4 regions of the Bacillus sp. JJ1609 genome follow, and region 2 is predicted to be linked to each of the others. Evidence: riboswitches for the same ligand, from Rfam matches in the RefSeq annotation. Region 2 holds a riboswitch; each other region holds the start of a gene.
What was found. A riboswitch is a leader RNA that binds a small molecule or an ion and turns the genes downstream of it on or off. The one in region 2 is predicted to bind S-adenosylmethionine.

Region 1 (7,799 bases), on a different contig from region 2:
CGACCTGCAAATTTTTAGGTTTAACAATCGAAGAGGTGCTTAAATACAAAATCTCTGATTTCATATACCAAAAAGATGAGAAATATTGCGAAATGAAACAAACTTTAAAAGAAAAAGGCGCACTGCGCGAAGAGACCTTCTTTTTGCTGCCGAGCGGTGAGAAAAAACTGCTTGAATTCACTGTCAAGCTGAATGCTGGCGATGGTTACCATATGACAATTGTTCGTGATATCAGTGATCGTTATCGAATGGAGCAGGAGCTCCGCAAAAGTGAAGAAAGGTTCCGGAAAATATTTGAGGGATCCATCGAGGGTATGATCCTCTGGGATGAAAATTGTAATTACTATGAAATTAACCCATCTGGAATGGCTTATCTTGAACTAAAGCAAGATGACCTTGGTGAAAGGAATTTCAGGAAGTTATTTAGTAACCTTGGTATCCCGGATGAAGAAATTGCAGAGAGAAAAGAGTCGCTACTTCGCAAAGGAAGATTGGATGGCAGAATGACAATCCAATTTGAAGAAGGCAGGATAAAGCATTTTGAATATACAGTAAAACACCATCTTGTAGACAATTTGAATCTGATTATTTTTAGGAATATTACTGAAAAAATTCAAATGGAAGCCCAGCTGCGCAAATCTGACACCCTGAATATCCTTGGTGAGCTTGCCGCAGGCATTGCGCATGAAATCCGCAACCCGATGACTGCGCTTAAAGGCTTTATCCAGCTTCTTGAAAGCAGTACTGGCGATGCGTACTCATTATATTTCCAGGTCATCACTACTGAACTTCAACGGATTGATTCCATCATCAATGAATTCCTGATTCTAGCCAAGCCACAGGCAATTAAGTATATCCATACTGATATAAAAAAAATCATGCGTGAAACGGTGGACCTTCTTACTGCCCAGGCAGTTCTGCATGATGTCCAATTCAAAACCATCTACGATAACGATTTGCCAGAACTGCTCTGTGAACCCAATCAATTAAAAAAGGTTTTTATTAATATCATCAAAAACGCAATCGAAGTGATGCCAAAAGGGGGCTATGTTACTGTCACAATCAGCCCGGCTCCCGGAGAACGGATACATATTACCATCAGGGATGAAGGAGAAGGAATCCCAGCAGAAAAAGTAAAAAAGCTTGGAGAGCCATTTTACACCACAAAGGAAAGAGGCACTGGCCTTGGATTGATGGTAAGCTTTAAAATTATAGAGGAGCATGGTGGATCAATTGAGGTTGAAAGTGAGGTAGGACATGGAACAGCCTTTCATATTTACCTGCCATTCCAAAAAGAGACAGTTTGATTGAAAATTCAATCGGACTGTTTTTTTTAGGCTTTTCATTTATTGATAATTGTATTATTATTAGATACATACCTAATTAGATGTTTGTTTAATTTGAAAGGAGTGGAATTATGCAACTGGATAAAATTGTCGCCTTCCATAAAGCGATGGGAGATCCTACAAGGATAAGGATTGTCGCTTTGCTGACGAATGGTCCATTACATGGGCAGGCGATTGCCGGAAAATTGGGCCTTACCCCTCCCACGATCACTCATCACATTAAGAAGCTTCGTGATATAAACGTAATTTATGAGCGCAGGGACAAAAACACAATTTATTTCCATTTAAACGGATCTGTCATCATGCAGCAGGCAAAGACCCTGAGCCGGCTGATTGAGAAAAAGGAAGGGGAGGTGGAAGCGATGATTGAGCGTAATTTGGAGAGCAAAAAAGTAATCGAAAATTTCATTACGAAAGACGGACAGCTGAAGAATATTCCTGCACAGAGAAAGAAAAAATTGATGGTGTTCGAATACATTGTCCGTGGGTTAAAGGCAGGGAGAAAGTATCCTGAGAAGGAATTGAATGAATACATCAAGAAGTTTCATGACGACTATGCAACGATCAGGAGAGAATTCATCATCAACCATTATATGTACAGAGAAAATGGGATATATGAACTGAATCCAGAAGAAATGTGGGCAAAGCCGGAATAATTTTTATAAGCTTAAAAACCGCGCTAGTAAATGTGTAAATGGTTCCGTTTTAGGGTGCTTTCTTTGTAAAAGACACAAGAATTGACGTATGAATTGGCATACGTCTTTTTCTTTATTTATCAAGATTTCTACGAAATTCATTTAACTTCGACCTAGCAATTGACAACATTATTATGATGGACATAAGGTTTTGTTAATTAAAAAAGAGGGTCAAAAATTCAGTCATTTCCAGTACTGTGTTGATGACCAATTTTTTTAATCTTGATCAAAGCTGCTGAATCCCGCATCTAGGATCAAGAGGGTCCGCACTTATCGGATAGGGGATCAGGTTTAGCACCCGAGCTGATAGACGGAAAAATTCCGCTTAATTAATAATTATTATTAAAAAAAGCTTAAATAAACGGAGAGATTCCGCCTATTGACTCGAAAAATTCGACAAGGGGAGATTTTGCTTTGCATAATCGGAAAACCTCCCCTTATATACCCCCTAAACGAGCTCCCATCTGTATTTAACCGAAAAATCTCCGCTTATTTACTTTTGGTGGTTACCGATTAAGAACAAGACATCTTATTTAAAAGGGAATGAGGATAACTCAAAAATCCAAGAGAATCTCATTTTGATGCTATACGATCAACCGTATCACAAATAAATGAGGCTTTAAGGTTTTTATCTATCAATAACGACGCCAATACGGATCGTCATTTCGACACGTATTTTAAGAAAGGCACCTCAAAACGGAACGGTTTAGTAAATGAGAGAGCGGTTTTTTCTGAGTTTGAAAATAATTAATATAGTTCAGGCCTGCGGTCTGCAAAAATTGGTATTCTGCTTCTCGCATCTTTTACCTGGTCAAGGTCAATTTCAGCTGTAAGAATCTCCTGTTCTTCCCCTGCTTCAGCAATTATGTCTCCCCATGGTCCAATTACCATGGAATGGCCTGCGAATTTATTGTTTGGATCAGAGCCTGAACGGTTGCAGGCGATTATATAGCTCTGATTTTCAATTGCCCTGGCTATGAGCAGTGCCCTCCAATGTTCGAGACGCTGTATTGGCCATTCAGCAACGACGAACATTGCTTCAACCTCCTCAAGAGCATGTGCGCGTACCCATTCCGGAAAGCGAATATCATAACAAATCAGCCCGGCAAATTTTTGGCTGTCCAAAGAAAAAAGCCCTTTTTGCTTTCCGGCGGCCAGATATAAGTGTTCATCCATCAGCTGAAACAAATGCAATTTACTATATTTCCCTGAAAGCTCGCCACTCTGATCGAATACAAGCATTGTATTTTCAATACCAGCATCCGTCTTATTAGCTACCGATCCGCCGACAATATGAGCATTGTATTTGGTGGCACTACCCTTTAAAAAGGCTGCGGCTTCACGTGCGTCTGCATCGGCTTGATCTTTTAGGTTTGCTAAATCATAACCAGTAGTCCAAAGCTCAGGGAGCACGATAATATCTGGCTTTTCAGAGCTAGCTTTTTCCATTAGGTTCATTGCTGTATCGTAGTTTTTTTTCGAATTTCCAAACGCGATGTCCATTTGCAGACAGGCTATTTTAAATTTCATCTTAAATCACCGCCATAATTTCTGAAAATTATTTCTTTACAAGTTACTATTAACGTTATATCATTTGTGACTAGAATTTCAAATTAAAATTTTCAAAATATAATAAGTTCTTTAAGCAGGTGAAAAAATGGAATTTCAACAATCAGAATTATTGAAGAGCCTGCCCAAGCAATTCTTTGCATCTCTCGTCCAAAAAGTAGGGAGATACACTGAGCAGGGGGCAGATGTAATTAACCTTGGTCAAGGTAATCCGGACCAGCCGACTCCTGGACATATTGTCAATAAATTAAAAGAAACGGCTGAGAATCCGCTTAACCATAAGTATTCTCCTTTCAGGGGAATGCGTTCATTCAAGGAAGCAGCGGCAGAATTTTATCAACGGGAATACGGGGTCCATATTGATCCAGAAGAGGAAATTGCGATTCTATTTGGAGGGAAGGCCGGTCTCGTCGAAATTCCTCAATGCTTGCTTAATCCAGGCGATACGATTCTTGTCCCTGATCCTGGATATCCTGATTACTGGTCAGGTGTTGAACTGGCGAGAGCGAAAATGGTGACAATGCCTCTTAGGGAAGAAAATGGTTTTTTGCCTGATTATACGGAGCTTAAAAAGGAAGTTTTATCCGAAGCAAAGTTGATGTTTCTTAACTACCCGAATAATCCAACAGGAGCCATCGCTGACGAGAATTTTTTTGAAGACACGATTAAGCTTGCGAAAGAAAATGGTATTTGTGTCGTTCATGATTTTGCCTATGGAGCGATTGGCTTTGATGGAAAACACCCGTATAGTTTTTTACAAGCTGAAGGCGCCAAGGATGTTGGAATAGAAATTTATACCCTTTCTAAAACGTATAATATGGCAGGCTGGCGTGTTGGCTTTGCCGCCGGGAACAAAAGTGTGATTGCGGCGATCAATTTGCTTCAGGACCATATGTATGTCAGCTTGTTTGGCGCGGTTCAGGAAGCAGCTGCAGAGGCCTTACTGGGTTCGCAGCAATGTGTTTCCGAATTGAATAACTTGTATGAATCAAGAAGGAATGTGCTGGTCGAAGGGCTAAAAAATATCGGATGGAATATTACAGCTCCAAAAGGCTCATTTTTTGCTTGGCTAAAAGTTCCTGAGACGTTTACTTCTGTTGAATTCGCTGATTTCTTATTGGATAAAGCACATATCGCGGTGGCGCCGGGAGTAGGATTTGGTGAATATGGAGAAGGGTATGTCAGGGTAGGTTTGCTTACCTCCGAGGATCGTCTCAGGGAGGCTGTCAGCAGAATTGAAAGCTTGGGAATTTTCAAAAAACATATTGACAATGATTTATGAACCTGACATAATCCTAATTAATAAAATTATTTAACTAATTAAACCAATTAAATAACTTAATAAAATTATTTTCTTATCAAGAGCAGGTGGAGGGACGAGCCCTATGAAGCCCGGCAACCGACCCAGCATTATTGCTGGGCACGGTGCTAATTCTTGCAGCGGAAGCTGATAGATAAGGAGATGTTAGTTTATTCATCTAACCTCTTCTTTTCGAAGAGGTTTTTTTTATGCCTGTTCTAGCAGGACGATTTTTGTTTTAGAAGGGAATGAGCTTCATGAGTGAAATTACAGCAACTTATTTTGTACATGATTCAAAGCATAATCCAGAGAAGAAGGCCGAGGGAATCGCACTCGGACTGACAGTAGGTTCATGGACAGATTTGCCAGAGCTCGATCAAAAACAGCTTAAAAAACATAAGGGTAGAGTGGTTTCTGTTGAAGGAACCGGCCTTGACAGCAATTCAGAAACGGTCGCGACAATAAAAATTGCTTATCCTGCCTTGAATTTTTCACCAGATCTGCCGGCGATTTTAACAACCGTCTTTGGAAAGCTCTCGCTTGATGGCAAAGTGAAATTAGTCGATCTCCAATTTGGGGATGAGCTCAAAAAAGTTTTTCCAGGACCACGATTTGGAATCGAGGGCATCCGCAGTAAATTAGGGGTTTATGATCGTCCATTGTTGATGAGTATATTTAAAGGTGTGATTGGCCGCGATCTTGATTTCCTGCTTAAGCAATTACGGGAACAAAGTTTAGGTGGGGTAGACTTGATCAAGGACGATGAAATTCTGTTCGAAAATGAACTTACCCCTTTTGATAAGAGAATCTCAGAGGGGAGGAAGGTTTTGGCTGATGTCTATGAAACTACTGGTCACAGAACCTTATATGCTGCCAACCTTACAGGAAGGACTTCCCAGTTAAGAGATAAAGCAAGGAAAGCGGCTGAACTGGGAGCTGATGCATTGTTATTCAATGTTTTTGCCTACGGATTGGATGTTCTCCAGGAACTGAGGGAGGACGATGAGATTAACGTGCCGATCATGGCTCATCCGGCTGTAAGCGGGGCTCTGACTTCTGCTGAAGATTATGGATTTTCCCATTCATTGCTCCTTGGTAAACTGCTTCGCTATGCAGGAGCAGATTTCTCCCTGTTCCCATCGCCTTATGGAAGTGTTGCACTTGAAAAGCAACAGGCCATTTCCATCTCAGATGCATTGACTGCCGAGGACCTTTTTAAAAAGAGCTTCCCAGTGCCTTCAGCTGGTATTCACCCTGGCATGGTGCCGCTCTTGATTAACGATTTTGGAGTCGATTCAATTATCAATGCAGGTGGCGGTGTCCATGGTCACCCAGGCGGAGCTCAAGGTGGAGGCAAGGCGTTCAGGCAAGCAATTGATACTGTGCTGAATGGTAAAACACTTGAAGAAGGAGCACTGGAGCATGATGAACTCAAGATTGCTCTCGCTCTATGGGGTTCATCCGAGGCGGTGTCCAAATGATAAATCCCGTCGTTTTCTGTGATTTTGACGGAACAGTAACTGAAAAAGACAACATTATCTCTATCATGAATAAATTTGCACCTTCTGGCTGGGATGAGCTGAAGGATGCCGTACTGGACCGACGTGTTTCAATCAGAGAAGGAGTCGGCAGGATGTTTTCCCTCCTGCCGGTTAGTCTGAAGGAAGAAATCATTCATTATGCTGTGGAAAATGCCGAAATTCGTCCGGGCTTTCAGGAATTTCTTGAGTTCGCGAAAGAGGAAGGTATCCCGGTTTATATCGTCAGCGGCGGAATTGATTTTTTTATAGAACCAATTATTGAGCGGTTTGGACCGTTTGCTGGAGTTTATTGCAATGGCTCAGATTTTTCGAAGCAGACAATCAGAATTGAATGGCCAAACAGCTGCGATGAGCAATGTTCCAATGATTGTGGCTGCTGTAAGCCATCCATTATGAGAAAGCTTACTCAAAACGAAACATATAAAATTGTCATAGGTGACTCGGTAACCGATCTTGAAGCTGCAAAGCAGGCAGACTTTGTATTCGCAAGAGATTATTTAAAAGCCAAGTGTGAAGAATGGGAAATTCCCCATACACCATTTGAAACTTTTTATGATTGTATAGAAGCTCTTAAAACCAAGACAGGGGTGAGAGGATGAGCATTTTAGAAACAAAATGGGAAGAACTTGCTGATGTGAAGGCAGAACTGGCTGAACGGGACTGGTTTATGGGAACAAGCGGCAACCTTGCGATCAAGGTAAGCAGCGACCCTGTACAGTTTCTGGTTACAGCGAGCGGAAAAGATAAACGGAAACGTACTGAGGAAGACTTTTTGCTTGTCGATCAATTCGGGCGGGCAGTTGAAGAAACGCATTTGAAGCCATCAGCCGAGACACTTCTGCACGTTGAAGTATATAGAAAGACCAACGCAGGCTGCAGCTTGCATGTGCACACGATTGACAATAATGTAATCTCCGAAGTCTATGGTGACAGGGGGGAAGTCCAATTTCAGGGCCAGGAATTAATTAAAGCATTTGATAAATGGGAGGAAGATGCCGTCCTCAAAATTCCTATTATTCCGAATCATGCACATATTCCATCTCTGGCAAAAGCGTTTTCTGAGCATGTAAAAGGGGATACAGGAGCAGTCCTGATCAGAAATCACGGCATCACAGTCTGGGGCCGGAATGCATTTGAGGCTAAGAAAATACTAGAGGCAACAGAATTTTTATTCCGATATCAATTAAGGCTCCTGGAACACAAACCATTTCAATTATTTAAAGTAGTTTAGAAGATATTTATTTTTTAGTCCAGTTGATTGGATCGGAAATCAGCAGACAAATTTAACGGAGACAAAATATAAGTATAAATGAAGGAGAGATTTCAAATGGCATTTATCGTAAAGCAA
Region 2 (7,799 bases):
TGCAACGACACCATTTGGCATCTTCACGTTTTTGCGCGATGAAAATGGTGAGGTAAAAAGAGTGGAGATCACCGACATTGAAGATTTAGCGATTGGTGAGTCAAGGAACTTTAACTATCCTACGAAAAATGAGCCAGCGATTTTAGTCCGAACACCTGATGATAAATTTGTGGCTTATAACAATAAGTGTACACATCTGCAGTGTCCAGTCTTTTACGAGCATAAGGAGAATGTACTGCTGTGCCCATGCCACAAAGGTTATTTCAATGTGGATAGCGGGCAGCCAATGGCAGGGCCGCCGCAGCGAGAATTGCCAAAAATCCTTCTTGAAATTAAGGATGGCAAGGTATTTGCAGTTGGGAGGGAATTAAGACATGAATAAAAGAAGGGCAGCATTCATTTCGATTTTCCTGTTCCTTGCTTTCAATGTCGTTTCCCTTTCAAATGCAATCGAGGGATATTACGGGCATGAAGATGAGCGTGTCTACATCGCTGTAGCTGTGGCGCTGGTTTCTACCTTATTAGCTACGGGAGCATTCTTTTTTTGGAAAAAAGCAGAGTATAAGAAGTAAATGAAAAGCAGCGGGAATCCCAGCTGCTTTTTATTATGGCGTTATTTATGTTCACGCAGATGAGCAAGATTTAGCTAAACTGATTCGTCGGCACAATCCTTATATTTTCCCCTTCAAATATCCGTTCGCCGAACAGAGTGATCAATGTGCAGCTGGTGATGCGGAAAGGATTTATCGAGATGTCGTATTCAGCGAGAAGTCCAGATCCGAGTTCCTCGCCAACATTATTCAAAGCTTGGACATTCTGCCCTTCAAGAGTCTTAAGCTTTGCTTTCATCAAGAATGCTTTCCACTCTTCCCAGTTTTTTATCAAGTACGCTTTTTCACCATTTTCAAGATACCCCAGCTGGCAGCCCCTTTCGTCGATCGCCGCCTCATTTCCAAAGCTAAGCTCAAGAAAAATGTCTCTTAAAAACTGAAATTCATCCAAGTCAAGATACGGGTCAATCTGGAATTCGACTTCACTTTCAGTGCCCTTGATGGTAGCCAGGGATTTATTACCTCGATAAACAGAATAATTGCCGCCGATCTTCTTAATATGTTCTGATTGTATATGTTCAATAGGAGCACCCATAACCTTCAATATGAGCATCACATTCACCCTTTCATAACGATCATATAAACCAATTATAATGATATTGCCCTATCAGCGGTGTGACAAACTTCATTCCTACCCCAGAAAACCCCGATATAGTTCGAAAGATATAGAAGGAACCCAACAAACCACCGCATCACCGCATTAATTGATTGGGGGTCAGACCCTCAACAAATCACCGCATTAATGCACTGGGGGTCAGACCCCCAGCGCTTTAAAGTGTTAAATGGTATTTTATTGGATGATATATTAAGAAGGTTACAATTTTCGTAATGCTTGTAGCATAACTGAAAGAGAACTGAAATCTTGAATGAAAATATGTTTGATAGAATACAATGATAAGGTTTGAAGACGGGTGCCTTGAGGAAAAAGGAAATGTTAAGAAGATTACTTTAATTGCCTGAAGGAGTCTGAGGGCTCTTTTTATTGATTCATATTATGATAAGGTCGGAGGAAGGACATGACATTTGAGGAGCAACTAATCAAAAAGTCGTATTTTGAAACATATATGGGATCGGAAGAACGAGTCCATCCGGTCCGCGTGCTTGGAGAACTGTACCTTGCTGAACAAAAGAATGATATGCCTGATTTGTCCTACATTCGTTTTGCACAGGGTGAGGTTTATTTTCATAATAAGGATTTTGAAGCAGCGATCTTTAAATGGGAAAACATCACGAATGAGCTGGAGCCATGGGCGAAGAAGAACATGGGCGACGCGTTTCTTGAGCTTGGCCTGCTGCCTTCTGCGGAGGATCTGTATCTTTCCATCCAGACAGAAAGCACTGTCTTGAGAATTGAAAGCGGCTTGCAGCTATTATCCCTTTACATAGAACAGGGAAGTTTAGACAAAGCGGTAGCTGTCATTAAGCAAGCTGTGGCGCTGGATCCTGACTATCCTGGAGTGACCGAGATTGCGCGTGCCTTTTTTGAAGAGCACCACGATTGGGATAATGCTGTTGAACTGGCTGTCAATGAAGGGGTGCGCACTGGTTCGCCACGCTGGTTCGATGTGTTGACGCAGTATGTCGATCAAGGAAATACAAGCTCATTCGAACCTGCATATTTCAACACGGCTTTATCTGTATTATTCCAGGTAGACCGCAGCCGTTTTGAACGGCTGGCTGTTTCACTATGGCAAAGCTACAGGGGCCAGACAACCTATATGACATGGCTGCGAGAATTCAATCATCTGTTCAGTGGAATGGATGGAAACAGAAGGGATGGCTGGAATCAGCTTTCGGCTGTATACCAGGATGCCTACTTTGAATTGATTAATGGCGATCGGCTAATCAAGGAAATTTCACCTTTGATTCCAGATATGCTTACTAATTGGCTGAAGATCACGAGTCAGGCTAATAGCCTGGTTTCAGCATCATCGATCATTGCCTGGAACGAAGTGTTCCCATCAACGATCAGTGGCGCTGCTATCCATGATGCAGAGACGCTCATCTTGAATTCGCGTGATTACCACGATGGCTATGAGGATAGCATGAACCTGTTCACGACAATCATCAAGTGGGCCGAAGAGCATGAAATCGAAGTCGGCAACCGGATCAAGTGGATGGTGCAGGAGCTGAACGAGTCCAATGTCCATAACCTATTGGTTGCAGGCATATCCGGAAATGGAAAGTCTTCTTTTGTAAATACAATCATTGGCGAAGAGCTAATTACTGCGCCAACAGCCGCTGTCATTCGTTTCAACGATCAGCAAAATACCGAGATCTTGGAGATTACTGATTCAGTTGTACGTGAAATTACGGATGTAAATGATTTTCAGGAAGTGGCTGGAGTACGCCGCCAAACGCATAAGAACGAAACCGTTATTGATTTTAAAGCCCAGTTCCCGTTCCTGCGTGAGCATGAACTCACTTTAATCGACACACCAGGAGTCAACCGCAATAATTATGACAAGCATCCGCTGTTCAATTACCTGCGTTTTGCAGATAGCTTACTGTTTGTCCTGAATGCGAATGACCCATTCACAGACAGGGAAAGAGATATCCTTTCGAAGATTTCGGAATACTTTCCTAACCTGCCGATCCACTTCCTTTTGAATAAAATGGATGTCATCTACAGCCAGCAGGAAGCGATTGAAGTATTTGATAATACATGGTCTGAAATCAGCCAATATTACCCTGAAGCTAAAATGTTTGCCTTCTCTTCAAATTATGAAAAGCAGCAGCAGCTAAAGGATTTCTCTGAATTTATCAAAACAAATCGAAACGCTATGAACTTCGAAGAAGAGCGAACTTCCAAACTGCAATTCTTTGTCAGAAGGGCAATCACTTATTTGCTTGATAAACGAATTGAAATTGAAAATAACCATATGGAATCCATCAGCTGGAATGAAGAAATGGTTGGTAAGCTGAATGGAGCCATCAATCAGCTGGGAGATATTGAAGAGGAAAAATCACGCTCTATCCAAAAATCGTTCCGCAAAATCAAGGACGATACCCGCGCTGAAATCATCGAGAAAATTCCGGAACTGCTTCGCGGCTGTACTGATTTAGTGACGGAAGACAGCGATTTTGGAAGGCTCCATGATGAGATTGATAAAGAAATGAATATACGAATCCAGGAGTATCTAGACAACACGGTGCTGCCTAAGTTCCATGAATCTCTAGAAGGCTGGGTACAATTTTCAAAAGATGAATTCGGCCATAGCCAGTCCTACCTGAATGAAATGGCTGAAAGCTTCAATGCGATGTATGGGGATGAACGGATTAAGCTCGAATGTGATTTCAGAGTGCTCGATGACTGGCGCCGCGATGCTGACCGGATGACGAATGGTGTCTATTATGAAAAGGTCAATATCATGCACAGATCGACCCCTCAGCAGTTCTTTTTAAAGAGTGCTGGTAAGCTTCTTGGAGTGCTGCCGCAAAATAATAACATGCTGTACAACCGTTATAAAACCTATCTTGAAACCGAAGATTACTATGAAATCGCCGTTTCAATTGCGAACAAGTTCCTTCAGCAATTCGAGATTTTCGAAAAATCGATTGAACGTGATGTTAATCTATTCTTCAAGCAGCCTTTCATTGCTCTTGAGCAGGCCGTTGAAGAGGCACGTTCAGAAATTGAATATGGCAAGAATGAGCTTGAAAAAATGAGGGTAAACCCTGAGTTGTATCGCGATCCATTGACACTGTATGAAGTAAAACTTCGTCAATATGAATGGATGACAGCGGCAGGCAGAGGGGAATAACTTGGAAAAGGAAGATTCCTGATTGGGAATCTTTCTTTTTTTTATTCAGTCAAAGAGGTTTATAGCAAATAAACGAATAAAAATTTAATTTTCGAAATAATATTGACAATATGAGTATAGGAGATTAAAGTAAGTTTATCGATTTGCTCCGTTAACTGAATAAAGAAATTCTCTTATCAAGAGTGGCAGAGGGACTGGCCCTGTGACGCCCGGCAACCGTTCCATACGGAATTGGTGCTAAATCCTGCAAAACATTTTTATGTTTTGAAAGATAAGGGAGGAAGAATCCGTCTGTTCTTTTACGCTGATGAAACCTCTCTTTTCTGGAGAGGTTTTTTTATATGGTTGGAAAAAGCAAATCATTTTTAAAGGGGGAAAAAGAGATGAAAAGAAATGGTTTGAAAAAGGTATTTTTAACAGCAGTTTCGGCAGCGCTTTTGCTGACAGGCTGCGGCGGTGGAGAAACAAAGACGGCGAGCGGACCGGTTGAAGGTGTTCCTGATCGCTTTGCTAAAGGAGAAGAAGTGAAAATCAAGGTCATCCGCAAGATTGGCGGCGATGACCATACTGCTCAGTATTTAGCTGGCGCTAAAGCGGAGGGAGAAGCGTTAGGGTTTAAGGTGGACGTATTCACCGCAAATGGCGATACGGCAAAATTCCATGATGCGATCAACCAGGCGCTTCAGCAGGATTATGATGGATTCCTCATATCACACGGCGACGATGCAGCTACGGTGAATGATGTCAAAAAGCTTGTTGAAAAGGGAAAGAGTGTTGTTACATTTGACTCGAATGCAGACATTGCACAGGTAGATGGGGTCACCCTTACATCTCAGGATGATGAAGCACTTGCAAAGCTAGCTCTAGATCAGCTCGTAAAAGAACAAAATGGTAAAGCGAATATTGTCTACCTTTGGGTTGACGGTTTTCCGCCAATGGTGAGAAGAAATAAAGTTTATCAGGAAACATTGAAGTCTAACCCTGGAATTAAAGAGGTTGAGAGATTCGGAGTGGCAGCTGCCGATACAAGCGTCCAAACTCAAAACGCGGTAGCAGCGATGCTGAACAAACACCCTAAAGGGGAAATCGATGCGATTTTTGCAACTTGGGATGCATTCGCAATTGGTGCTGCCCGTGCGATTAAGGAAGCCGGCCGCGATGAAATCAAAATCTATGGAATCGACGTCTCCAACGCGGATCTTCAGGAAATCCAGGGAGAAGGCAGCTCGTGGAAATATACTGCAGCAGTAGATCCTAAATTAATTGGCGCAGTAAATATGAGAATCCTAGCGAAAAAGCTTGCAGGGGAAGATACACCTCCAACTTATGACCTTGAAGCAGCGCTGATCTCACAGGAAAAACTTCAGGAGTCAAAAGATGCAGTCAACATGGTCAATCTTGCAGACATCATTGAAGGCTGGGGACAATCAGATGCATTTGAAGAAGATTGGATGAGGAAATTAAAGGATCACTACAAGAAATAAAGCCTTATGTTTAAGAAGTTTTATTACTACCGATTGGGATTCCATTACAGAGTTAAATGGTTCATTTTAATTGCAAAAAGCACTAATATATCTGACAACAAATTAATCTCTACATCTGCAGGCACTCTCATCCTAAAGAGAGTGTCTGCTTTGCAGATTAATAGAAGAGGGGGTTCCGGTATGGCAGGTAAGAAACTTGAGATGAAAAGCATTACAATTGATTTTCCTGGAGTTCGGGCACTCGACCATGTGGATTTCGTCACGGAAACAGGGAAAATCCATGCTTTAATCGGGGCAAACGGAGCCGGTAAATCTACTTTGATGAAGGTGCTATCCGGAGCTTATGGACATTATTCGGGCGAGATTTTCCTTAATGAAGAGAATATTGACATCCATATGCCTGGAGATGCACAGCTGCATGGAATCCAGACGGTGTACCAGGAGGTCGATACGGCGATCATTCCTTCGCTGACAGTGGCTGAAAACATTATGCTGAACCAGACTGTGCAGAACATGGAAAACAAGCATTGGATTAATTGGAAGCTGCTTTTTAAACAAGCGGAAGAAATCCTATCCGGCATGAATCTTCATATTCCTGTGAAGAAGCTGGCCGGTGAGCTGACTCTTGCCGAGAAGCAGCTTGTGCTAATTGCGAGGGCAATTTCCAGCAACTGTACCTTTTTAATTTTGGATGAGCCGACAGCACCTTTAAGCCATACAGAAACAACGGAACTGTTCAGGATTGTCCGTGATCTCGTTAAAAAGGGTGTAGGAATTGTGTTTATTTCCCACAGGATGCCGGAAATTTTTGAACTGTGCGATGAACTGACTGTCATGCGGAACGGAGAGTTTGTTGTTAGAAAGAAAATCTCTGACGTGAATGCGAACCAGGTGATTGAATACATGCTTGGACGCAAGCTTGAGGACCAATTTCCGCTACTGAAAAGCGGGACCGGAGAAATTCTTCTTGAAGCAGATGGCCTGAGCGATGGAGATAAAGTCAGGAACACCCGGCTTCATGTAAAAGCGGGAGAAATTGTCGGAGTCGCCGGCCTGGTTGGAGCAGGTAAAACTGAATTGTGCAAGGCTTTGTTTGGAGCTGTTCCCAATGTTACAGGTACAGTGAAGCTGCGAGGAAAAAACCTTAGGCTGAACAGTCCGCATGCCGCCGTAAAGGCTGGGATTGCCCTTGTACCCGAAGAAAGACGCAAGGAGGGTGTTCTTGTATCTGAATCAGTCACCTCAAACCTGACTGCCGTTAACCTGAAAAAATTCACGAGGTTCTTAAGTTTTATCGACAGACGCGCCGAAAAGAACACAGCGCTGGAATACATTAGCGCATTAGGAATCAAGACACCCACAGAGTCGGCAAAGGTTGAAAATCTTTCAGGGGGCAACCAGCAAAAAGTTGCGATTGGAAGATGGCTGATCGCAGATGCTGAGGTTTACATTTTTGATGAACCCACAAAAGGTGTGGACGTGGGTGCGAAGAGGGACATTTTTGAATTGATTGTAAAACTGGCTGACCAGGGGAAAGGTGTTATTTATGCTTCTTCTGAGCTATCAGAAATCATCGGGATCACGAATCGGGTTTATGTCCTCTATGATGGTGAGCCGGTCAAAGAGCTTGAAACGGCAAAGACAACCGAAGAAGAACTATTATTTTATTCAACAGGAGGCAGATAGGATGGACGCCAAACTCCCTTTGCAGCAAAACACACAGCCGAAAAAGACATTCGAATTGTTCCAGTTCTTATATAAGTATGGGACCATCCTGACTATTTTTGTCCTAATAGCCATTTTTGCGGCTGCGAACCCTTCTTTTATCAATGGAGATAACTTAATCAATATATTAAGATCGATTTCGATCGTGACCATCATAGCAATTGGCATTACGATTTCGTTAACCGTTGATGGCTTTGATTTGTCTGTCGGTTCTG
Region 3 (7,799 bases), on a different contig from region 2:
TTCATCATATTGCTTAGCTAACACATGACTTGAAGCTTTTTGCAAAAGCACTGAGACATCAGCTGTTAACAGGAAGTCTTTGATCTCCTTTTCAATGGAAGGAGCGAATTTTTCCACATCAACTTTGTTTGCAATCTCAAGGCTGAAGGATTGAATGTTTTTTTTCACGGACTCTGAATGCAGTTCTTTTTCGACTGTCTCAAAAATTTTATCCAGAATGTGAATCTGCGTGAATTTATCCATGATGCTCTCTTTAGTGAGCCAATCATTCTCGAGCATATTGATTAATGACTGTGTCACCTTTTCACGATTTTTAGGCAGGAGTGCCGTATGCGGAATCGGGATGCCCATTGGATGCCTGAAAAGGGCTGTTACAGCGAACCAGTCAGCAAGTCCGCCTACAAGGCCTGCTTCGAATCCCCCCATTAACAGCTTTCCGATTAATGATTCCTGAAACGGAATCGCTGCGAGGAAACCCACTCCCATAATTGCCAGCGATATAGCTGCCAAGTGTCTTGATCTCTTATCTCGTCTATTCATAATTCTCCCTCTGTAACCATTTATGTTTTTTTCAGGTAGCATAACAAAAAGAAATCTCTGTTAATATATTAACCAATTTATAGGGGAGAGCGCTATAAAAATGAACAAGTCCCATGAAACTCTGAATTCTCTTCAGGTATCATGGGACTTTATCATGGATAAAAATAGATCACATTCAGAATAAGAATCAGCCTATTCCATCCACTCAGGCTTTCCGAAGCCTTTAAACTCTTCATCAATTACTTTTTCAAATTCTGCTGATTCTACAACTTCTTTTATATCCTTTGCAAATTGTGCATTTTCGTCTTTTGTATTAATGACAACACGATTGCGGTACTGGTCAGGCATTTTTTCAAGCTGCAGAGCATCAAGCAGATTCATTTTTGCTGCTAGTGCAAAGTTTCCTGGAACGGCAGAAAGATCTACACTCTCTACTGCTCTTGGCAGCTGTGCTGCTTCAATTGGCTTGAACTGCAGATTCTTGACGTTATCTTTTACATCCTTTTCAGAAACAGTAAGTGGATCAGCGTTCGGATCAAGAGTGATCAAACCAGCGTCTTCTAGAATCAGAAAGGCACGGGCAGCATTTGTTGGGTCATTTGGAATTGCGATGGCAGAGCCCTCTGATACCTCATCAAGTGAATTGAATTTCTTTGAATAGATTCCCATTGGAGCTGTTGGGACGACAATAACTTCAGATAATTCAAGGTCATGCTCTTTTGCGAAATTCTCCATATACACTTTGTGCTGGAATAGGTTTGCATCAAGGTCCCCTTTTGATAAAGCTAAGTTAGGCTGGATGTAATCGCTGAATTCCACAACTTTCACTTCATATCCTTTTTTCTCAAGCAATGGTTTGATTGCTTTGGAAACCATATCACTGTAAGGGCCAGAAGTCGCTCCAAATGTGACTTCCTTCTTGTCTTCCTTCGTATCTCCGTTTGAAGCTGAATCGCTGCTGCATGCTGCAAGCAATCCGATTGTTAAGAATAAAACGACTGAATAAATAAGCTTTTTCATTTAAAATAACCCCCATTTTTTTATCTTTTATCTTTTATCTACTAATCTTGCAATCCTGTCCCCGCCGAACTGAATCAGCTGGACCAGGCAAATTAGAATAATAACCGTAGTAATCATGATGGTATTGTCATATCGGTAGTAGCCGAAACGGATTGCAAGGTCGCCAACTCCGCCGCCGCCAACAATCCCTGCCATTGCTGAGTAGGCAACAAGACTGATGATCGTAATGGTCACTCCCTGGACAATTCCCGGACGGGCTTCTGGGATAAGTACATCTTTTATAATCATCCACGGTGTTGCACCTGTTGCAACTGCTGCCTCGATTACCCCTTTATCGATTTCCCGGAAGCTTTGCTCTACTATTCTTGCAAAGAAAGGAATGGCTGCGACCGATAAGGAAACAGATGCTGCTGTTGGCCCAATTGTAGTGCCGGCAATTAAGTTAGCCAGCGGCAGCAGGGCGATCAGCAGGATGATAAATGGAACTGAACGAAGCATATTTACGATGAAGCCTGCGATATTTTTAAAAATTTGATTCTCCAGGAATAAGCCTTTATCTGTGACAAATAACAGCACCCCCGTTGGCAGCCCAATGACGATCGCCACAACGATAGATATTCCGACCATATAAATCGTTTCAAAGAATGCTTTATTCAATTCCGGCAGCAGGGAAACCAGGCTCTCAGGCAGCATCATGAATCACCTCCAGATTTTTTGTTCTTGATGCGATATAGTCTATAGCGCGGTCAAGTTCGTTCTTGTCACCTGCAACCTCCATGATAAAAATCCCAAGCGGAATCTCCTGTATGTATTCAATCTTTCCATGAAGGATATTGCCTCTTACTTTGAATTTTTGGAACACATCAGAAATGACGGATTGCTCAGCAATCGCACCCTGGAAGTAAATTTTAATGATCTTTCCCTGACGCTCCTCAAGCAGCCTTTCCGGAAGATCAAACTGAAGGATCGAGTTGACAAAGTCCTTTGTCAGTGGCTGCTGCGGGTTGGCAAACACATCATACACATTTCCTTCTTCGATGATTTTTCCATCCTGCATGACAGCCATCCTGTCACAAATCGACTTGACTACTTCCATTTCGTGAGTGATGAGGACGATTGTGATTCCTAATTCAGTATTTATCTTTTTTAACAATGCTAAAATCGATCTTGTTGTGCTTGGGTCCAATGCTGAAGTAGCTTCATCACACAGCAGGACTGAAGGATTGTTCGCAAGTGCCCTGGCAATCCCCACGCGCTGTTTTTGACCCCCGGACAATTGTGCAGGATATACATCTTTTTTATCCGAAAGGCCAACCATATCCAGTAATTCTATTACTCTTTCATTTATCTTGGTTTTTGGAGTGCCTGCTGCTTTTAGGGCAAAAGCGATATTTTCACTTACCGTTTTAGCACTGACGAGGTGGAAATGCTGAAAAATCATACCTATTTTCAGACGCGCTTTGCGCAGGTCACTTTTATTTAAGGAAGTAAGCTCCACACCGTCGATAATCACTTCCCCCGACGTCGGCTTTTCAAGGAGATTTAAGCATCTGAGCAAGGAACTTTTTCCTGCTCCGCTGTAGCCGACGATTCCATAAATCTCACCCTTATTCACCCTTAACGATACATGGTCAACACCTGTTACAGTTCCACTTTTCGTTTCATACACCTTGACCAATTTACTAACTTCTATCATGTATTGCCCCCCTATCAAAACGTCCTTATTCGCCTGGTATCTCTGTAGCAACAATTCGTATCTCTAAACGAAAAAATGCCTCTTTCATTCACAGAAAGAGGCATCGTAAAAATCTATACGACTTATCTCTCAGAATGAAATCATTCTGTAGGAAGTGGCACCGTTCCTAAAAGGAGGTTGCCGGACGTCATAGGGCCTAATCCCTCGGTCACTCTTGATAAGTAACTTATTTAATTTGATAATTGAAATCATAAAACCTTCTGATTTGTTTGTCAATATAGTATTTTGATATTCAAACCCATGATACCGCTTTCATTGTTGCGGGAGTAAGCTAGATTTTTTTTTTGCGCATTAATGCATTTCCTCTCCCTTTTTGCCAAATTCAGTAAAAATAAAATATGAAAAATGTATAAGAAAAACCCTTGTTTAAGATAAAACAAGGGCTCCGTATACGAGCGCTCCTGCTATGACATATGCAGGGTGCACTTTCATTTTTTCCATAAGCAAAAAGCTCAGGCCGCCGATTAGTCCTGTCTGCAGCAGTCCGACCCCTTCATAGGAAGAGAAAAAGAAATCATATGTCATGACCCCAAGTAAAACGGCAATGACTGGACGGACGACGAGGGTAAGACGCTTTACTCTCTGAGAATCCTTAAATTTCATTAACAGGCCGAGCAACCCGATCATTAAGATCAAGGAAGGAGCAACTGAAGCAAATACTCCGACAGCCGCACCGAGGATTCCTCCCTCCGAATAGCCAATATAACCGGCCATTTTCGTTGCGATTGGTCCTGGCAGGGCATTGCCCATCGCGAGCACTTCACTGAATTCATTAACCGTCATCCAGTCGTAGCGGTCAACTACTTCATTTTCAATTAACGGAATGGAGGCCGGACCTCCGCCGTAGCCTAAAATCCCAGGGATAAAGAAGGCCAAAAAAATTTTAAAATAAATCATCGCTGCTCTCCTCCTGCTTTTTCATTTTTAGAAGAAGAGTCCTTCTTAAGCAAGGCGCCTATTAATAAAACAAAAATTAAAATTCCTGGGTGTACGTGTAGGAATTGCATAAGCAGTAAGCTTCCAGCCAGCGCAATCGCTGTCCATTTCCAACCGAGCTTGGAGGTTCCGGATTTTTTTACGAAATCCCATGTCAGAACAGCAAGCATCACAGCAACTACTGGTCCCACAGCCTGGGCCATGCCGCTTACCCATGGTTCATCCTTATAGGCATTCAGGCCGGTCAGAAGAAGGATCATCAAAATAATGGTTGGTATAATTGTCGCTGCCAGTGCATTAATCATTCCCAGGACGCCGGCTACACGGAAGCCGATATATCCTGCCAACTTCGTCGCGATCGGTCCCGGCAGGGCATTTGCTAACGCAAGAATGTCGCTGAATTCATCGGCTTCCATCCATTTATATTTTTCTACGACTTCCTTATGTACAAGTGGGATTGAGGATGGCCCTCCTCCGTAGCCGAGGATTCCTACTCGAAAAAACGCTAAAAATATATCTGCCTGTTTCATGTCCCTTCACCATCCTTTTCTGCATTAAAGCTTAAATGCTGTGTTTCTATTAATTTTTTCTTCAATTTTAATTAAAAAATTCTGTTAAACTTACCTGTTGATTTCCTCTCCAGTGCACCTTTTCCGTGGTCAGTCCTGAAGCCTCCTCGGCGTTATCCCGAGTTTCCCGAAGTTGTCTCGCTCATTCTGAGTTAATCAACATAGTGCCAAAATCAATAAATCAATATTGAGCTTTCTCTTTGCCAAATAAAAAAGTATCACAGCATTCTAGCCGTGATACTTACATTTTACCTTTTAAATTTAAATACGGAAACCGAAATATTCAAATCATTTGTCAGCTTGCGGAGGTCGGTTACTTTTTTGGAAAGATTTCCGAAGGCTGAGAGCTGTTCTGCAGTTGAAGCTGATATCTCCTCGCTGCCTGCAGCTGTTTGTTCCACAACTGCACTGATGGACTCCACATTATAAAGAACTCTTGCACCCAATTCTTTTGATGCTTCCATCCCCTGGACAAGCTGATTGATTTTTATTGAGATTCCTTCTACCTTTGTTTCAATATTTTCAAATGCAGCCATTGTTAATTCCATTGACTCCATCTGCTCTTCAGCGATCATACCACCTGTATTAACGGCTGCAGCAATATCTTCAAGCCCATCCTTCAACAGGTTGACCATTTCAAAGATCTGAGCTGTTGCCACATTTGATTCTTCTGCAAGCTTCCTGACCTCCTGAGCCACAACCGCGAACCCTTTCCCTGCATCCCCTGCCCTTGCAGCTTCAATCGCCGCATTTAGAGCCAGCAGATTTGTCTGCGCTGCAATTGAGGATACAGATGTAGCCATAACCTCAATTTTTGCAGCATAGCCTACGAACTGTTCAGTTGCTTCTTTAATAGAATGAGAGGCATTATTATTTTCAGTAATCAGTATTTTTTGTCCGTCAATCACTTTCCGCCCTTCACCTATTGCCTCAACCGCCTCCTGGCTGTAGTGTGAAGATGCCTGTGAACGATCCAGATTATGCATGATTTCCTTATCCATATCTTCAATGAGCTGTACAGATTGCTGCAGATCCTCTGACACAGTCTGTGCTCCGGCGGACAATTCATCTGTGGATACCGCCACCTGATTGGAGATTTCCGTCAGGGAGTAATTTTCGCGCTCTATTTCCTCTGCGAATACCTCTACTTCCTTGCTAGCCATATTAACCTTTTGAAGCAAAGAAGTCAGCTGAAAGGTCATCTGATCAAAAGAATCGTTTAATGTCCCTAACTCGTCCTTATGCCTATACGGCACTTTCTCAATCATTAGGTTTCCCTTGGCAATTTCTTGAGCGTTCAAAGCAATTTGCTTCAATGGTTTCGTAATAGAATTTGTCAGCCTTAATCCAATTCCCCCTGCTGTCACAACGAGAATGAAGCTGCCCACAATCGCTGTAAGGATAATGAACTGAATCTGATTCTTCAAATCTCTTTGTAAAAATTCATAGTGTTCATTTACCATAATATTGAGCAAGTGCAGATCATTCAACACACCCTCGCTTCGAAGAGATTGCCTTTTTACCTCAGCAGTTAATTTCCCTTCAAGTGCAGCATTTGCTTCTTCTTGCAGGATCGTAAACTTCCCATATGCTTTTTCTAAAACCTGTTTGCTCTCTTCCTGTTTAATCAGGCTATCTGCTTTTTTAAAGTTTTCAGATGTATTTTCCATTAGTTTAATGGCTTCCTGCCTGTTTCCCTCGGTTGGATTGAAGGAAAAATTGCTCAGCGATTGTTTGGCAGCTGAGGTTTCAGCCTGAAGATTTTGGACCGTTAATAGCACTTTAACGTAATCTTGATTCGATGTCTGGACTATCAGCATCCTGTAAATAATAAATAGAATCATCACGATGGCCAGCCCAATTGGCAATAACAAATTAAGTAATAATTTCTTTTTTATGGTCATGTTAGCTCCCCCGGTTGCAGTTTTAATCTAACTTGATTGAAATTTCATTTCTGGATAGCTTTCCTTCCAGATCTCTCAGACTTTTTTCTTGATCAGGGGTGAGTTTAATGACCCTGACTGGGGCAAGGCCGACTCCCTTTTCATTCATGCCAAGCTCAATTTGCTTTACAGAAAGCTGCTTTTCAGCTTTAAACTCCTTCACTGTTTCATAAAGGGCCACATCCACATTTTTCAACATAGAGGTGATGATCGCCTTTTCGGCAAAAAAGTATTGATCACTGTCTACACCAATGGCAAGTTTTTTCTTGGCCTGAGCTTCCTTCAAGACACCAATACCAGTGAAACCTGCTGCAGCATAAAGGACATCGGCTCTCTCATCAATCATGCCAGCAGCAATTTTTCCTCCGAGTTCTGCATTCCCAAAATCATTTGCGAATGCGACCTTCACTGTTGCAGAAGGGTTAACCGCTTTAACGCCTTGTTCAAATCCCGCCTTGAATTTCCTGATAAGCGGAACATCGGCTCCCCCAACGAAACCAACCACTTTTGATTTAGTCGTCATTCCCGCAATAGCACCTGCAAGGAAGCTTCCTTGTTCTTCTTTAAAAGTAATCGATGTGATATTATCCATTTCAGATACAGAATCCACTAGTATGAATTGCTGTTCAGGATATTTTTTCGCTACCTTTTCAAGATCTTCCAGAACCATGAATCCCAGGCCAATAACTATATCGTTCCCTGCTTCCACAAGCTCTGTAAAACCTTTTTCATAAGTGCCAACCGTTTGTACTTCCCTGTAATCAAAAATAATGTCTAGTTCGTCTCTGGCTTTGGCAAGACCGGCAAAGGCTGAGTCACTAAAAGATTGATCCCCCAGTCCGACGTCAGACAACATAATACCAATTTTAACCCTATCCTTTTCAATCTTTTCTGTGGATGAACAGCCCGTAAGAGTACCGCTCAATAAAATCACAATCAAAATCAAATTTATTATCCGTTGCATCTTGTTGCTCTCCTTCAGGTAAGTGAATTTTTTGTGTATGTAATTCATCGACCTAAAAAAATCTTTATTAA
Region 4 (7,799 bases), on a different contig from region 2:
TCGGAACTTTACGCACCAGTAAGCGGTAAAGTAGTAGCAGTTAACGAAGACTTAAATGACAGCCCTGAATTTGTTAACGAATCTCCATATGAAAAAGCATGGATGATTGTTGTTGAACCTTCTGACAACAGTGAAGTAGACAAGCTTATGACAGCTGAACAATACGAAGAAATGACAAAAGAGTAATATTCTCCTGACGCCTTGATTTAATCAAGGCGTTTTCGCATTCATTAAATCGATATCTACTGATAATCTCCTGCATTTTTCCATCACTGCATCTTGTTAATTTCGGACAAAATAAGAGCAGCGAAGAACATGGGAAAGGGAGTAAAGAGATGACGTTAAATCAGCAAAAATTAGATATTACTGACCGTGTGACAGGCAAATTAGAAAATGGAGCAATCCAGCTTTATTTAGAAAATGACCCAATCGGAAAGATCAAACTCCCGGAAGGTGTTCAGCTTGAGCTTGGTCATCATTATAAATCCGAACAGAATAGAATTTACCAGCATGTATCAGTTCCGGACCAATCAGAACCTCGGTATACTGATTGTGATGAAGGCGGCTGGTGTTAAGGATTAAACAGCGGCCAATTGAGCCGCTGTTTTTTTCATAAAAACATACTTAGGGGCTAGTTCAAATTTTTGCAATATAAAACAAAAACAGTGACAATAGAAATATGTACTAACCCGCACAATTCAATTAATAATGTTTATAATGTTGTAAAGTAATTATTTTCTGGTGCTAGGTGGTTATGGCGATGGACGAAAATCACAAGGTGATCATAGTGGAAGGCTCGTCAGACAAAAGAAAGGTACAGACCGTACTAAAAGAACCGGTAGAAATTATTTGCACAAATGGAACGATTGGTGTGTCTAAGCTTGATGAGCTGATTGATTCACTTTTTGATAAAGATGTATATATTCTCGTGGATGCGGATGCATCCGGGGAAAAGCTTCGAAAGCAATTTAAACGGGAGTTTCCCGAAGCGAATCATCTGTATATTGATAAAATGTACAGGGAAGTGGCCACTACACCGGAATATCATCTGGCTACTGTTTTAATCGCAGCAAATATCGACGTTCATGCAGAGTATTTAGAAAAAGGATGACTGTAGATGAAAGAGTGGACAAAGGAAGAAATAGAAGCTTTTTTGGGAGAAAAGCAGACAGGATTCCTGTATTTTTATACGCCTATGTGCGGAACATGCCAGGTAGCAGGAAAGATGCTTACAGTAATAGAACAATTGCTGCCTGATATTTCTGGCGGCAAAGCAGATTTGAATTACTTGCCGGCAATGGCCGAGCGATTCGAAATCGAAAGCGTTCCATGCCTGATTGTCTTAAACGAGGGAGAGATTCAGGAGAAAATATATGCCTTTCAATCCGTCCCTTATTTATATGAAAAATTGAAAACACTAGAGAATGTACAAACAAACGGCTAAGCCGTTTGTTTTTTTGATCAGCAGTCTTAAAACTTATCTGAGGCGTGTGAAATATCATTTGCCCCTGAGAGAATCATGAAGGGCTTAGCTACATTGCATGATCTTTAGACATATTTCTCGGGAAATGATAGACAATGCCGAAATTCAACCTAGGCATTGTCTTTTTTTAGCTGATTTCGCACGAAAGCAAGAATAAGGTATCAAGTATTTGCTGGAATGCAGCATCAATCGACTTTCTTACCCTGGTGAACCTATTTATTTAGGTGTCCCGTACTATTTGTCGAAGGATTATTACAGGTTTTTTCCATTACACAAGGAATATGTAATAACAGGGGGCTGAACGGGATGGAAGAAAGAATCGAAAGCTTTATGAATGAAATTCAGAACAAGAATCATATTATGCTATTAGTTAATAATCTGGATTTATGTCTCTCGATTGAAGCAGAAGAGCAAACTTATTATTTATCGTTAAAAAAGAATAAGGTTGAATTCAGCAGAGAGGGTACATTTCCAGCTGTTCAATATGCGAAGCTTTCTGGAAGGGAAGATCATTTAATTCATTTGCTTGATGGACACATAAAGCTTCGTGAGGGCATTAACATAGGCTATTTCAATCTTGTATGCCCATTTAGGACTTTATTGGTGCTTGATTCAATCTTTTATCTTGCCAGGCCGATGCCTGCAAAAGTTTTTATCTGAAAAATCAAAAAAATATTTGACCGGCTGCTCTAATGCATGATATTATCACGTTAACTTACAAAACCATTTCGAGGCAAAAATTTTAAAACTAAATATTCTTATCAAGAGAGGCGGAGGGACTGGCCCAATGAAGCCCGGCAACCGGTTAATAAACACGGTGCTAATTCCATCAGAGTAATTGCTCTGAAAAGATAAGGAGAGACGATAAACGACCCTCTTCTTAGGAAGAGGGTTTTTTCGTTTCTTCTTTCCTAAAATTAATCGAATGGAGAGATGGAAATGGCGGAAAAACAGCGGAACTACAAAATTGAAACTTTAGGTGTACATGGAGGGCAATCACCAGATTCGGTTACAGGGGCTAGAGCGTTGCCAATCTATTCTAGCAATGCTTTTCAATTTGAAAATACGGGCCATGCGGCTGATTTATTTGCACTTAAAGAGTCGGGCTATATCTATTCCAGGATACATAACCCGACAGTAACAGCTCTAGAGGAAAAAGTTGCATTGCTTGAGGGTGGCATTGGCGCGCTGGCAGTATCCAGTGGGATGGCAGCAATCACAATGGCTATCTTGAATATTGCTCATGCAGGTGATGAAATAGTGGCTGCTTCCAATCTCTATGGAGGTACTTATAATCTTTTTGCCGTTACTTTGCCCAAGTATGGGATAAAAGTTCACTTTGTCGACCCTGAAAACACTGAGAATTTCAGAAAAGCAATCACACCGAAAACGAAGGCCATTTTTGCAGAAACGATTGGAAACCCAAGCCTGCGAGTTTTAGATATTGCTAAAGTAGCTGACATTGCCCACGAGACAGGAGTTCCACTGATCATCGACAATACGTTCGCCACTCCATATTTATGCCGGCCAATCGAGCATGGAGCAGACATTGTAGTCCACTCAGCAACAAAATGGCTTCTTGGAAATGGAACAGTTCTCGGGGGTATCATCGTTGACGGAGGCAATTTTGACTGGAAGTCTCCTAAGTTCCCTGGTTTTAATGAACCGGATTCCAGCTATCATGACCTTGTATACAGCGAGGCAATCGGGGCTGCAGCTTTTATTGTAAAAGCACGGGTACAGCTGCTGCGTGACCTGGGGCCATCAATCAGCCCGCAAAGCGCGTTCCAATTCAATCTGGGAATTGAGACTTTACATGTCAGGATGAAAGAGCATGTCGCGAATACATTGAAGGTGGTTGAATTCCTTGAATCACATCCGGCAGTTACGTGGGTTGCATACCCGGGACACGATGCCCATCCTGACAAAAGGCTTTCAGATCAATATTTACCTAAAGGTGCAGGAGCCATTGTTGTTTTCGGCATCGAAGGAGGAAGGGATGCTGGAGCAAAGCTGATCAATTCAGTCAAATTATGGTCGCACGTTGCCAATGTTGGAGATGCGAAAAGCTTGATTATCCATCCGGCAAGCACGACACATCAACAGCTTGATGCCGAAGGACTTAAGGCAGCCGGCGTTCCCGAGGACCTGATCAGACTCTCGGTCGGAATTGAAAATATAGAAGACATTTTAGAAGATTTGGAGCAGGCGATCGAAAAAGCGACTGGTGTTCCATCTGCTGCAGCAAAAGTATAAAACGCATTTTCCAGTACATTCCATTTGATATTTGAGAATAATTTTATTGACACCCTTTTTTATTCCATGATAAAATCACACTCGTAACTTAAAACCGATTAAAAACTGAATAGCGTGCTCTTATCAAGAGAGGTGGAGGGAAGTGCCCTATGAAACCCGGCAACCGTCAATAAGCTTGCTTATTGAAATGGTGCCAATTCACTCAAAGCTTTTAGCTTTGGTAGATGAGAGAAAGGATACAGCCTACAATTATGCCTTTCTGCTCATATGCAGAAAGGCTTTTATTATTTTAAGAGCATAATTGGTCTGTGGACCCTGTGAGTTGTTTGAATTAATTTACTCAGGGAATGGGAAACTAGACTGATAAAGTTGGACAATTTAACGGTTTTAAAAAAGATTATTCGGTTGTAAAGAGGGTGAGTCGATTGATCACAATAAAAAAGGCGAAAAAGATTTATGCTTCCAAAAAGGGAGAAGTAAAAGCCGTCGATGATGTAAATCTTGAAGTCAAAGAAGGTGAGATTTATGGGGTCATCGGATATAGCGGTGCCGGTAAAAGTACATTGATCCGCATGTTGAATGGTCTTGAAATCCCTACATCAGGTTCAGTGGTCGTGGCCGGCAGGGAAGTATCTCGAATAAAAGGAGCAGAACTCAGAAAAGCGCGCCAGGAAATAAGCATGATTTTCCAGCATTTCAATTTGCTCTGGTCAAGGACAGTGGCGGAAAATATTGCTTTCCCGCTCGAAATTGCCGGTGTTTCAAAATCGGAAAGGGACAAAAGGGTAAAAGAGCTCATTTCACTGGTTGGCCTTGACGGCAGGGGAGATGCTTATCCATCCCAGCTGAGCGGCGGACAAAAACAGCGGGTCGGAATTGCAAGGGCTCTAGCGAATAATCCAAAGGTTCTGCTAGGAGACGAAGCAACATCAGCACTGGACCCGGAAACAACAGACCAAATCCTGGATTTGCTTGTTGATATCAATAAAAGGCTTGGACTTACGATTGTCCTAATCACACACGAAATGCATGTGATCCGGAAAATATGTCACAGAGTAGCTGTAATGGAAGGCGGAAAAATAGTCGAAACAGGCCCAGTGCTTGAAGTGTTTAAAAATCCGCAGCAGCCAATCACGAAAAGATTCGTCCAGCAGGTAACGGAACCTGAAGAGACAAAGGAAACAGTTGACCATTTACTATCACTCTATCCACATGGCCGTGTTGTCCAATTGACGTTTGTCGGTGAGGGAGCTGAACAGCCGCTTATCACCAACCTGGTCCGTGAGTTCCCGATCATGGTCAATATTTTGCAAGGGAAAATATCGCAGACGCAAAATGGTTCATACGGAACCCTGTTTATCCATTTAGATGGCGAAGAAAGTGTTTTGCAGCGGGCCATCGAATTTATCGGGAAGCAGGAAGTTGGCGTGGAGGTGGTTTCGAATGGCTGAAAATTTCTTTCCTAACGTGAACTGGGACCGAATGTGGGAGGCAACTGGAGAAACACTATATATGAGCGCCATTTCTGTTGTTGCAACATTCATTCTTGGAGCAATCCTGGGTTTATTATTGTTTCTGACATCGAAAGGGAATATCTGGGAGAATAAACCAGTCAATATAGTCTTAAGCGCTTTCGTTAATATTTTCCGGTCCATTCCGTTTATTATTTTAATCGTATTGCTTATCCCTTTTACAAAATTTATCCTGAATACCATGATTGGAGAAAATGCCGCATTGCCGGCATTGATCATTGGATCTGCTCCATTCTATGCAAGGATGGTTGAAATCGGATTGCGCGAGATCGATAAAGGGGTAATCGAGGCAGCAAAATCGATGGGAGCAAAGACGACTACAATCATTTGGAAAGTTCTCCTCCCTGAATCAATGCCAGCTCTTGTTTCCGGTATTACAGTAACTGCCATAGCGCTCGTCAGCTACACAGCGATGGCAGGGGTAATTGGAGCAGGAGGATTAGGAAACCTGGCTTACATGGAAGGTTTCCAGCGAAGCAGGAATGATGTCACTCTGATGGCAACCATTATTATTTTAGTCATCGTATTTTTGATTCAATTCATTGGCGATATCGTCACAAGAAAATTAGACAAAAGATAAGGGGAGAAAAACACATGAAAAAATGGCTTATTGTATTAGTAACTCTAACACTATCCGCAGTACTTGCAGCTTGCGGTACATCTGAAGACAAAACAGAAGGCGGCAAGGAAGAAAGCAAAAAGATTGTTGTTGGCGCATCAAATGTACCTCACGCAGAAATCCTTGAAGAAGCAAAGCCGCTTCTTAAAGAAAAAGGCTATGAACTCGAAATCAAAACATTTAACGATTATATCGTTCCAAACCAAGCTTTAGATTCAAAAGAACTTGACGCAAACTACTTCCAGCACATTCCTTACCTTGAGGCTCAAATGGCTGAAAATAACTATAAGTTCGAAGTAGCAGGCGGAATTCATATTGAGCCTATCGGCGTATACTCTAAGAAGTACAAGAGCCTTGATGACCTTCCAGAGGGAGCTCACATTATTATGAGCAGCTCAGTTGCTGACCATGGACGTATTTTGACAATGCTTGAAAAAGAAGGCTTAATTACTCTTAAAGAAGGCGTTGAAAAGGTAAAAGCGACAACAGATGATATTGCAGAGAACCCTAAAAAGCTGAAGTTTGACACTGAGTACGAAGCAGCCTTGCTTCCGCAAATTTTTAACAATGACGAAGGCGATGCAGTTCTGATCAACTCTAACTACGCAATCGATGCTGGTTTGAATCCATTAAAAGATTCTATCGCAATTGAAGAAAGTGATTCACCATATGTTAACGTGATTGCGGTTCGTGAAGGCGACAAAGACAAGCCAGCGATCAAAGCTCTTGTCGAAGTCCTTCACTCAAAAGAAATTCAGGATTTCATTCTTGAAAAATATGAAGGTGCTGTCGTACCGGTTAAAGAATAATAATGAAAAAAGCAGGCGGACAGCCTGCTTTTTCTTTTGTCTTTAGTTGATTATCATTCTAGTTTCTGTTTATTCTGTTGAATAACCCACTCCGAAATCTAACATACTAACCGAGAAAAAATAAGATAGGAGTGGAGACGATGGAACATCATTATGAACCCCGCAACTCAACAGAAGCTGCATTGCATGAATATAAACAAGGTCTTGGCGTTTTTACGCAAAAAATGCCTGAGCTTGCGAAACACTATAATGCTTTTACAGAAGTATGCTTTCAAGAGGGAACTCTTTCGCAAAAAGAGAAGCAGCTGATCGCTTTAGGGATATCTCTTTATTCTCAGGATGAGTACTGCATTATTTATCATCTAAAAGGCTGCCTTGACCAGGGAGCGACTGAGGAGCAAATATTAGAGGCAGTTGGCGTAACCGCAGCATTTGGCGGAGGTGCGGCAATGAGTCAGGCGGTCACTCTTGTCCAGGAAGCAATGGCTGAGCTTAATACTTTAAAACAATAAATCACTGGGATATAAACGAAAAAAAGACTGCAAATTCCAAGATAGGCTCTTAGCGGGAGGATTATAGAAGGATTGTAAGAATGAAAGAGCTCAGGACCTCTTAAGCCTTCATATTCCATCACATCCATATATTGACGGTTTATATCGCTTTGATAGTGGTAAACAAAAGGTGATAACATTGATTTAACAAAAAAATCGCTGATCAAAGCGAAAAACCGAAGGGATGATTCACAATTAGTACGCTAAAGCTGAACTACACAAGTGAAATGGAAAAAGCGATGCATGGAGCCCATGGAATTAGTTATGAGGTTTACAGCACGAACCATGATGCAAGGATGGAAGTTGAGAAGAAGCGTGAAAGAGACTATATCCAGAGCCAACGGATGGTCGCAGACCTTGAGCGAAGAGTCCACTCGTAAGATGGTATATATAAATAGAAAGAAACGAATGGGACCAGTGTGATTATCGCACTGGTTTCTTTATTATTTGCGAAGTGCAGCCCTGCTTGCTTGTACATTTTTTTCTTTTGTACGGTAAAAAATATAATGATGTGGGTGGCTGAGCGAAAGAACGGTAAATGAGGGATTG

Region 1: it holds a riboswitch for S-adenosylmethionine, as region 2 does, so the genes downstream of both, mtnW (2,3-diketo-5-methylthiopentyl-1-phosphate enolase) here and V7654_RS19675 (sugar ABC transporter substrate-binding protein) in region 2, are expected to answer to the same signal.
Region 3: it holds a riboswitch for S-adenosylmethionine, as region 2 does, so the genes downstream of both, V7654_RS18285 (methionine ABC transporter ATP-binding protein) here and V7654_RS19675 (sugar ABC transporter substrate-binding protein) in region 2, are expected to answer to the same signal.
Region 4: it holds a riboswitch for S-adenosylmethionine, as region 2 does, so the genes downstream of both, V7654_RS04525 (O-acetylhomoserine aminocarboxypropyltransferase/cysteine synthase family protein) here and V7654_RS19675 (sugar ABC transporter substrate-binding protein) in region 2, are expected to answer to the same signal.

Annotation. Positions count from the first base shown of each region.
Region 1 covers NZ_JBALSS010000027.1:103,025-110,823, forward strand. Annotated here, with positions in the region: gene V7654_RS19485 (PAS domain-containing sensor histidine kinase) at 1-1,307, shown strand, start outside; gene V7654_RS19490 (metalloregulator ArsR/SmtB family transcription factor) at 1,418-2,002, shown strand; gene V7654_RS19495 (carbon-nitrogen family hydrolase) at 2,789-3,571, opposite strand; gene V7654_RS19500 (pyridoxal phosphate-dependent aminotransferase) at 3,699-4,892, shown strand; SAM riboswitch class I at 4,963-5,071, shown strand; gene mtnW (2,3-diketo-5-methylthiopentyl-1-phosphate enolase) at 5,168-6,391, shown strand; gene V7654_RS19510 (2-hydroxy-3-keto-5-methylthiopentenyl-1-phosphate phosphatase) at 6,388-7,050, shown strand; gene V7654_RS19515 (methylthioribulose 1-phosphate dehydratase) at 7,047-7,682, shown strand; gene V7654_RS19520 (1,2-dihydroxy-3-keto-5-methylthiopentene dioxygenase) at 7,779-7,799, shown strand, end outside.
Region 2 covers NZ_JBALSS010000028.1:19,014-26,812, reverse strand. Annotated here, with positions in the region: gene V7654_RS19695 (ubiquinol-cytochrome c reductase iron-sulfur subunit) at 1-382, shown strand, start outside; gene V7654_RS19690 (hypothetical protein) at 375-572, shown strand; gene V7654_RS19685 (hypothetical protein) at 643-1,164, opposite strand; gene V7654_RS19680 (dynamin family protein) at 1,628-4,375, shown strand; SAM riboswitch class I at 4,546-4,653, shown strand; gene V7654_RS19675 (sugar ABC transporter substrate-binding protein) at 4,759-5,859, shown strand; gene V7654_RS19670 (sugar ABC transporter ATP-binding protein) at 6,040-7,545, shown strand; gene V7654_RS19665 (ABC transporter permease) at 7,547-7,799, shown strand, end outside.
Region 3 covers NZ_JBALSS010000025.1:93,856-101,654, reverse strand. Annotated here, with positions in the region: gene V7654_RS18300 (DUF445 domain-containing protein) at 1-540, opposite strand, end outside; gene V7654_RS18295 (MetQ/NlpA family ABC transporter substrate-binding protein) at 733-1,560, opposite strand; gene V7654_RS18290 (methionine ABC transporter permease) at 1,588-2,253, opposite strand; gene V7654_RS18285 (methionine ABC transporter ATP-binding protein) at 2,243-3,256, opposite strand; SAM riboswitch class I at 3,376-3,480, opposite strand; gene V7654_RS18280 (chromate transporter) at 3,683-4,213, opposite strand; gene V7654_RS18275 (chromate transporter) at 4,210-4,782, opposite strand; gene V7654_RS18270 (methyl-accepting chemotaxis protein) at 5,070-6,725, opposite strand; gene V7654_RS18265 (BMP family lipoprotein) at 6,748-7,728, opposite strand.
Region 4 covers NZ_JBALSS010000005.1:171,352-179,150, forward strand. Annotated here, with positions in the region: gene gcvH (glycine cleavage system protein GcvH) at 1-186, shown strand, start outside; gene V7654_RS04505 (YusG family protein) at 336-575, shown strand; gene V7654_RS04510 (toprim domain-containing protein) at 755-1,111, shown strand; gene V7654_RS04515 (thioredoxin family protein) at 1,118-1,444, shown strand; gene V7654_RS04520 (hypothetical protein) at 1,790-2,143, shown strand; SAM riboswitch class I at 2,239-2,341, shown strand; gene V7654_RS04525 (O-acetylhomoserine aminocarboxypropyltransferase/cysteine synthase family protein) at 2,423-3,739, shown strand; SAM riboswitch class I at 3,857-3,970, shown strand; gene V7654_RS04530 (methionine ABC transporter ATP-binding protein) at 4,165-5,190, shown strand; gene V7654_RS04535 (methionine ABC transporter permease) at 5,183-5,851, shown strand; gene V7654_RS04540 (MetQ/NlpA family ABC transporter substrate-binding protein) at 5,866-6,699, shown strand; gene V7654_RS04545 (carboxymuconolactone decarboxylase family protein) at 6,840-7,211, shown strand; gene V7654_RS04550 (hypothetical protein) at 7,478-7,630, shown strand.